One region of the Carnobacterium antarcticum genome, then DNA from elsewhere that is predicted to be linked to it. Evidence: predicted binding sites of a transcription regulator. Region 1 holds the regulator's gene; the other holds the start of a gene.
The links. Region 1 encodes CtsR, which represses protease genes until heat stress. Its sites were predicted from a motif close to TTGGTCAAAAAAGGTCAAANA; they were not measured.

Region 2: a site for CtsR is predicted at 2,299-2,319, ahead of clpP (ATP-dependent Clp endopeptidase proteolytic subunit ClpP). Genes of this name have one in related genera too.

The regions. Positions count from the first base shown of each region.
Region 1 is NZ_CP010796.1:1,968,010-1,972,225, reverse strand. It holds gene NY10_RS09290 (ATP-dependent Clp protease ATP-binding subunit) at 1-2,042, opposite strand, end outside; gene NY10_RS09285 (CtsR family transcriptional regulator) at 2,062-2,529, opposite strand; tRNA gene NY10_RS09280 (tRNA-Pro) at 2,850-2,923, opposite strand; tRNA gene NY10_RS09275 (tRNA-Arg) at 2,953-3,026, opposite strand; tRNA gene NY10_RS09270 (tRNA-Leu) at 3,034-3,122, opposite strand; tRNA gene NY10_RS09265 (tRNA-Gly) at 3,175-3,246, opposite strand; tRNA gene NY10_RS09260 (tRNA-Thr) at 3,250-3,325, opposite strand; tRNA gene NY10_RS09255 (tRNA-Leu) at 3,347-3,431, opposite strand; tRNA gene NY10_RS09250 (tRNA-Lys) at 3,470-3,542, opposite strand; tRNA gene NY10_RS09245 (tRNA-Val) at 3,544-3,619, opposite strand; rRNA gene rrf (5S ribosomal RNA) at 3,649-3,764, opposite strand; rRNA gene NY10_RS09235 (23S ribosomal RNA) at 3,857-4,216, opposite strand, start outside.
Region 2 is NZ_CP010796.1:2,254,152-2,258,367, reverse strand. It holds gene NY10_RS10670 (sugar-binding transcriptional regulator) at 1-540, opposite strand, end outside; gene NY10_RS10665 (DsbA family protein) at 933-1,475, opposite strand; gene clpP (ATP-dependent Clp endopeptidase proteolytic subunit ClpP) at 1,620-2,216, opposite strand; gene NY10_RS10655 (tRNA dihydrouridine synthase) at 2,451-3,437, opposite strand; tRNA gene NY10_RS10650 (tRNA-Arg) at 3,942-4,013, opposite strand; gene rpoN (RNA polymerase factor sigma-54) at 4,152-4,216, shown strand, end outside.

The DNA of each region.
Region 1 (4,216 bases):
CCAACCGACTTTTCATCTCGTAAAGCTGTTGCCCCAAGATTGGAAGTCATGATCATAATGGTGTTTTTGAAATCCACTTTACGGCCTTTAGAATCCGTTAAATGCCCATCATCCAACACTTGCAAAAGAATATTGAAAACGTCTGGATGTGCCTTTTCAACTTCATCAAATAAAATGACTGAATAAGGTTTTTGACGAATTTTTTCAGTTAATTGTCCGCCTTCATCGTAACCTACATACCCTGGAGGAGAACCAATCAAGCGGCTGGTGCTGTATTTTTCCATAAATTCAGACATATCGACACGAATCAAGGCATCTTCACTACCAAACATCGCATCTGCTAATGTTTTAGCCAACTCTGTTTTACCTACTCCTGTAGGTCCTAAGAACATAAAGGACCCAATTGGGCGATTTGGATCTTTCAACCCGCTTCTGGCACGTCTAATGGCTCTAGCGACTGCACTGACAGCTTCTTCTTGACCAATCACACGATTGTGCAGCACTTTTTCCAATCTCAATAATCGATCGGTTTCTTTTTGCTCCATTTGTTGGACAGGTATTCCAGTCCAGAGCGACACTACTTCAGCAATGTCGAGCGCCGTCACTTGCAATTGAGAAGCAGCAGTAGATTGTTTTTCTTGTTTGAGCAGCAAGTCTTCAATTTTTTTCCGTTGGCGCATTTCTTTCACTCGAACTTTGGCAGCTTTTTCAAAATCTTGCAATTGGATCGCGGTTTCTTTTTCTTGGACCAATTCATCCAATTCAGTAATAGCAACAGCTAAAAGAGTGGGTTTATCTGAGACATCTAAACGCACTTTAGCTGCTGATTCGTCGATCAAATCCAGAGCTTTATCGGGCAGTTGTCTAGAAGTAATATAACGCGAAGACAATTGAACAGCTGCATGAATCGCTTCTTCTGTTATTTCAACATTGTGGTGTTCTTCATAACGCGAACGCAGACCTAACAATATTTCTTCTGTTTCGTCTGGAGTCGGTTGATCAACACGGATAGGTGAAAAACGACGTTCGAGTGCTGCATCTTTTTCAATATACTTTTGGTATTCGTCTAAAGTAGTCGCACCAATCGTTTGCAGCTCTCCCCGTGCTAAAGCAGGTTTCAGGATATTGGAAGCATCGATTGCTCCCTCAGCTCCGCCAGCACCAATCAACGTATGCAATTCATCAATAAAAAGAATCACTTCTCCATCTTGATAAATTTCATCGATAATTTTTTTCATGCGTTCTTCAAACTCGCCGCGGTATTTAGTGCCCGCAACTAATGAACCCATATCCAGCATCATCAAGCGTTTATTGGCTAACGTTTGAGGCACTTCACCGGTAACGATTTTTTGAGCCAATCCTTCTGCAATGGCTGTTTTACCTACACCAGGTTCTCCGATTAAGACAGGATTGTTTTTTGTTCGACGGCTTAAGATTTGAATAATGCGTTGGATTTCTGTCTTACGTCCAACGATAGGATCCATTTTACCAGCACGAGCGTTAGCCGTTAAATCTCTTGCTAATGAATCAAGTGTCGGCGTTCCTGCTACGGGTTTAGAAGCTGCCTTTGGACGTCTGCCTTTGCCATTTGTCACATCTGAGATCCCCATTTTTTTCAAAAGAATTTGACGGGTTTTGTTCAAACTAATATCTAAATTAGTCAAAATTTTAGACGATAAGATATCTTCTTCTCTTAATAGACCTAATAGCAAATGTTCCGTTCCTACTAAAGGAGCTCCCATTCGTCTTGCTTCGTCTGTAGCTAATGTGATTGCTTGTTTAGCTCGAGGCGAATAAGGCAAGACGGCGTTTTTCGAAACATATTTCATGGTTCCATAACCCGTGAAATGTTCTATTTCTTCTCTTACGTCTTTTTCCGTTACAGAAAATTGACGAAGTGTTTGGCCCGCAATTCCATCTTGTTCAACCATAAGGCCCAACAAGATGTGCTCTGTCCCGACAGAATGATGACGGAATCCTTTAGCTTCTTCCTGTGCTAACATTAGAACCATTTTTGCTTTTTCTGAAAATAATTCATTCATATTTTATTACCTCCGTCTTTTAAGACTGTTCATATTTTAAATTGTTTAAAAATGCTATTAAAATGCGTGCCCGTAATTCATGTTCCAGTTTTGAGTCTAAAGATAAAACCGATTTCTCCATCGCTGATAACATTAAATCGGCTTCTCGTTTAGCTATCATATTGTCTTCGTATAACGTTTCTACGATTGAAAAAGCGTTCCTTTGAGAAATCTTATCTCCAACCACATCAATCAGCATATCCAACATTTCTGCTTCATCTAACAACTTTACTTTTATAATTCGAATATACCCGCCGCCGCCACGTTTGCTCTCAACCAAATAACCTTGTTGAACAGTAAAACGTGTGTTGATGACATAGTTAATTTGAGAAGGAACACAATTAAATCGATTTGCCATTTCACTACGCCTAATTTCGACTTGCTCATCCGTTCCAAGTACTTTCTTCAAATAAGCTTCAATGATATCCGACATATTTTGATTATTCATGTGCTATTCGTTACTGAAACAATGAAGATGTATGGTATGTATATTACCTATTTTTACCACACAATGCAACGGTGTTCTCTCAGTAACACTCCTTTTCTTTTTGTCTTAACACTAGACTTAATCGCTCGTTCCTTTTTTCCTCTAGAACAGCGTCAACCAATCAGACTAATCCTTGACTAATCCTGACTTTCATTATACGAGAAAATAAGCCATTTGAAAAGCCACACAGTCTCATTTGCCTTAAAAACTATTTAATTCTAACCAAATAAAAAAATAACCACTAATGAAATAAGTGATTATTTTTGTATTTTATTCTTTTATCGGGAAGACAGGATTCGAACCTGCGACCCCTTGGTCCCAAACCAAGTGCTCTACCAAGCTGAGCTACTTCCCGTAATGTTCTTCAATGTTAGTTTTGAAAAATGCACCCAAGAGGAGTCGAACCTCTAACCGCCTGATTCGTAGTCAGGTACTCTATCCAATTGAGCTATGGGTGCTGAATAATGGTGCCGAGGGCCGGAATCGAACCGGCACGGTGATCACTCACCGCAGGATTTTAAGTCCTGTGCGTCTACCTGTTCCGCCACCCCGGCATTTAGAACAAGCAATGATTTTTTCAAATCTTGCTTACTAGTTGGTCTAGTAAGCGGAAGACGGGGTTCGAACCCGCGACCTCCACCTTGGCAAGGTGGCGTTCTACCACTGAACTACTTCCGCAAATGGTGCCGGCTAAAGGAGTTGAACCCTCGACCCTCTGATTACAAATCAGATGCTCTACCAACTGAGCTAAGCCGGCTAATACAGTAAAAAGAATAAATGGTGCGGGTGAAGGGACTTGAACCCCCACGTCTCTCGACGCTAGATCCTAAATCTAGTGCGTCTGCCAATTCCGCCACACCCGCTAAGCGTAGCATAACTATCCATCATAGATGTTTAGTTATGAGTCATGCAGGATTCGAACCTGCGACCCTCTGATTAAAAGTCAGATGCTCTACCAACTGAGCTAATGACTCATGGTGGAGGTTAACGGGATCGAACCGCTGACCCTCTGCTTGTAAGGCAGATGCTCTCCCAGCTGAGCTAAACCTCCATGGGATAAATTAAATTTAATGAATCAATGCGCGGCAGCGTCCTACTCTCACAAAGGGAAACCCTTCACTACCATCGGCGCTAAGAAGCTTAACTGCTGTGTTCGGCATGGGAACAGGTGTGACCTTCTTGCCGTCACCACCGCACATTTTTTCATCAAGAGAACGGTGTTCTCTCAAAACTGGATAGTGTTTTTCTCTTGCAACATCGTGTCGAAACCAAGACACCGTTTAAAAAATTGGTTAAGTCCTCGACCGATTAGTATTGGTCCGCTCCATACATCGCTGTACTTCCACTTCCAACCTATCTACCTGATCATCTCTCAGGGGTCTTACTCACTTACGTGATGGGAAATCTCATCTTGAGGGGGGCTTCACGCTTAGATGCTTTCAGCGTTTATCCCGTCCACACATAGCTACCCAGCGATGCTCTTGGCAGAACAACTGGTACACCAGCGGTGTGTCCATCCCGGTCCTCTCGTACTAAGGACAGCTCCTCTCAAATTTCCTGCGCCCGCGACGGATAGGGACCGAACTGTCTCACGACGTTCTGAACCCAGCTCGCGTACCGCTTTAATGGGCGAACAGCCCAACCCTTG
Region 2 (4,216 bases), 290 kb from region 1:
CAGACCGCCTCTGGCTGGCACAAATATTAGTTCGCGATGATAAGAAAGACTCTCATTCATATGGTTAGCAACTTCAGCCATAGTTGTACCGCCCATGACTGCTATGATGTTGTCCCCTTCAGGTAGCAAGAATTTCAATGAATCCATTGTTGCTCGTCCTAGTTCTTCTTGAACCTTGGCTTGCTCATCTACGTCTCCTGAGACGATGATGCAATGTTCTATTTGAAAATAAATAGCTAATTGATTTTCTTTTTCTCGCATCCCTAATAGTTGCCCCATCATTTGGTCCAGTTCCCGGTATACTAATTCACCGTTCGCGGTTAGCTGCATACCCAGCTTGGATGTTTGAATCAAGTTTTGCTTTTTTAAAGCATCTACTTCCGTTCTCAATACACGCTCAGTAATATTCAATTTACCGGCCAACACTCTGCGGCCCACTGGACCTGCTAAATAAATGTTGCGTAAAATTTGATATCGTTCTCTCAGCGTGTCCATGATATCCGGTGCTACTTTTTCGATAATAGACAATACATCTTGCATGAGCAACCTCTTCCTAGCTGGACGTTTAACGACCACGTAAGTCGTTTAGCGACCCTTACTACCTAAAAAAACAAGAGATCTAAGCAAAACAAGACATTCAGTTAACTGTATGTTTTATTCTTGTTATCCTTAACAGCATGTAAAAACATCCTGCATTCATCTCTTACATCCTCTATTTTACCATTTCACAATCTAACTTTCAACTATAAAGGTTAAATCCTTATGAAACATCCGATTCTTTCTATATATGACGTTTTTTTGTCTTTTTAGAGTTAATTTAGCTCTTAAAAGCTGAAAACAGCGAAAGTTTATCTTTTACTTCCGCTGTTCGTTCCTATTTCTGAACAAAAAATACATAGCCAGTTTCTTTTCTGATTATTATTTTTTACTTTTTATTTGGTTGTTTCGTTTAAAGCTGTTTCAATTAAATCAGTCAATTCATCTGATGTGATGTGTTCATCAAAAATAGCTTCTCCGATAAAAACAGAAGGAACAAGCACAACATTAGCCCGGCCAGCTTCTTCAATGATGCCGTTGATTTCTTCTGTATTGGGTTGATGTGTCAATCCCCGTTTCTCTTCTACATATGCGGCAACTTCTTTTAATTCTTCTAGATCGCCCCATTCATCTTGCTTGTCATAGAAATAATCCATTTCTTCCAAAGCTTTCTCTGGATTCGAATAATCCAAATAATGATGAACAACGTTTCCTTTTGCCAAGCTTGGTTTTTCTTTATCAAAGTGCTTAATGATCCGTTGGACTTTTCCAGCTGCTACATAATATGCTAGAACATCTTTTGAATCTTCATACCATTTTTTACAGAATGGACAACGTAAATTAATAAATTCAATAACTTTTACTGGTGCATCAGGATTTCCAATTTTAAATCCATAAGTGGTGCCCACTTCGCTTGCTATGATATTGCTGATATCCATCAAAACTTCCCCCTTACCATTTGTAACCAATAGTATACATGTAAAACCCATGAAATGTTATTTTCCTGTTTGCTCTTTTTTTGGTTCTATCATTTTTCATCTAATAAAAAAAGCCAAAAGCCCTAAGGCTTCCGGCTTTCATTTTTATTGTTTTAATTCTGCGCTATTTTCCATAATTTCATCGATCAAACCATACGCTTTTGCATCTTCTGCAGACATGAAGTTATCACGATCCGTATCGCGTTCAATCACTTCAATTGGTTGTCCGGTGCGTTCAGATAAAATTTTGTTTAGGCGTTCACGCGTTTTTAAAATATGACGAGCAGCGATTTCGATTTCAGTCGCTTGTCCTTGTGCTCCTCCAAGAGGTTGGTGAATCATAATTTCAGCATTTGGCAAAGCAAACCGTTTGCCTTTTGCACCAGCAGTCAACAAGAAACTTCCCATTGAAGCAGCCATTCCCATTGCAATGGTTTGAACATCTGCTTTAATGAAGTTCATGGTGTCAAAAATCGCTAGTCCTGCTGTTACGCTTCCACCTGGTGAGTTAACGTAAATAAAAATATCTTTTTCAGAATCTTGAGCATCCAAGAATAATAATTGAGCGATAACAGAGTTTGCTACATTATCATCGATTTGGCCACTCAGCATAATGATGCGGTCTTTCAATAAACGAGAATAAATATCATAAGCACGTTCGCCTCTTGGGGATTGTTCAATTACTGTAGGTACTAAATTCATATGTTGTTTCCTCCTCAAATCTTTACTTCTTTTTTATTGTAACATAAACTTTTTAAATCTTACTATGTTATAGTTTACCCCTTTGGTCAACAAAGGTCAAATAGTTTGTTTCATTTTTAAAAAAAAAAAAACGATTAGATTTTTCATCTAATCGTCACAAGAATGTCCCTTGAGGACTTTAATTCCAATAGTCCATTTTCGGTTGAGTGCTTTAAACGACTGGAGAATTTTCTGCTATTTCCCTACAATATCCTTATTTTTTTCTTCAAAAGCATCTAGTAAGGCCCGCGCTTCATTTGTTGTTTCTGTTTCCATTAACTGCACTCTTAAATCACTCGCTCCGCGAATACCGCGCACATATATCTTAAAAAAGCGACGAAGAGGTCTAAACGAACGTGGTTCTTCTTCCTTAGCAGAATAATGATCAAAAAGATCCAAATGCAATCTGAATAAGTCCAGCAATTCTTTGCTGCTATGTTCTTTCGGCTCTTTTTCAAATGCATAAGGGTTGTGAAAAACACCTCTTCCGATCATAACTCCATCCACACCATATTCCTCAACTAGTTTCAAACCTGTTTCACGATCTGGAATGTCTCCATTAATCGTCAAAAGGGTCTGCGGTGCAATCTCGTCACGCAATTTTTTGATCTCTGAAATCAGTTCCCAATGAGCATTCCCTTTACTCATTTCTTTTCGTGTGCGCAAATGGATAGAAAGATTGGCAATATCTTGTTCCAAAACATGTGTCAGCCAATCGCGCCATTCATCGATGTTTATATATCCAAGCCGAGTCTTGACACTTACCGGCAATCCTCCTGCTTTTGCTGCTTGGATTAAATCTGCAGCAACTTGGGAACGGCGGATAAGGCCGCTGCCTTTCCCTTTTCCTGCTACATTGGGTACTGGACAACCCATATTGATATCGATTCCGCTGAAACCTTCTTCGGCCATACCGATACTCATTTTCCGGAAATATTCGGCTTCATCTCCCCATATATGAGCGACCATGGGCTGTTCATCTTCCGTAAACGTTAACCGTCCACGAACACTATTACGTCCTTCGGGATGACAATAGCTAACGGTATTTGTAAACTCTGTAAAAAACACATCCGGTCTGCCAGCTTCACTCACTACATGCCGAAACACAACATCCGTCACATCTTCCATTGGTGCCAATATAAAAAACGGCCGCGGCAAATCTTGCCAAAAATTCTCTTTCATCTTCAATAACCGATCCTTCCGTAACGGGATACCAGGTCATACCTTCATCCCAAATTAAAACTGCATAAACTGTTTAACATCTCAATGGTAATTTTTCAACATCTGGAATTATACCTCTATTTGTGAAATCAGTCCACTTCGATTTATCTAGTTGCTCTACCTTTTATTTCCGCTTCTTTCAAGACTTGTCTTAATAAAAAATGCTTGGTCAAATCGTGTTGACAACTCTTAAGCAAAAAATGGGTTGTCAGAGAGAACCTTCCTATCTAACAACGTGCCCTCCTCTTTAAAGACGATAATAAGATAGTGCTAGTCTATAAGAGGCAATCTTTTCACTTACCAAGACCACTATGATAGAACTTAATAAAAAAGATCCGAAAATCGTAAGTGTTTTTACGAAATCCGGGTCTGAACGGTGCCTGTTTATTTTAGTTAGCGGCTGGTTTTTCTAAAGCCTTTCAAACCATCCGACAAATTTAATCGGACGTAACAGAACGTGCTATATGCCCCCTGAGGGAATCGAACCCCCATTTCAAGAATCGGAATCTTACGTGATATCCATTACACTAAGGGGACTTCTTAAAATTACCAACTATTACAGTGTATCTGATAACTGGTAAAAAAACAAGGCATTTTTACGGGTCATAAGATTCGACTAGCCCTTTATGTTATAATAAAGTCAGAAAAAAAGGTTTTTAACAAGGAGGTCACCGCATGAATTTCGAACAATCCTTTACACAGCAACAAAACCAAGTTCAAAAAATGGCTATGACTCAACA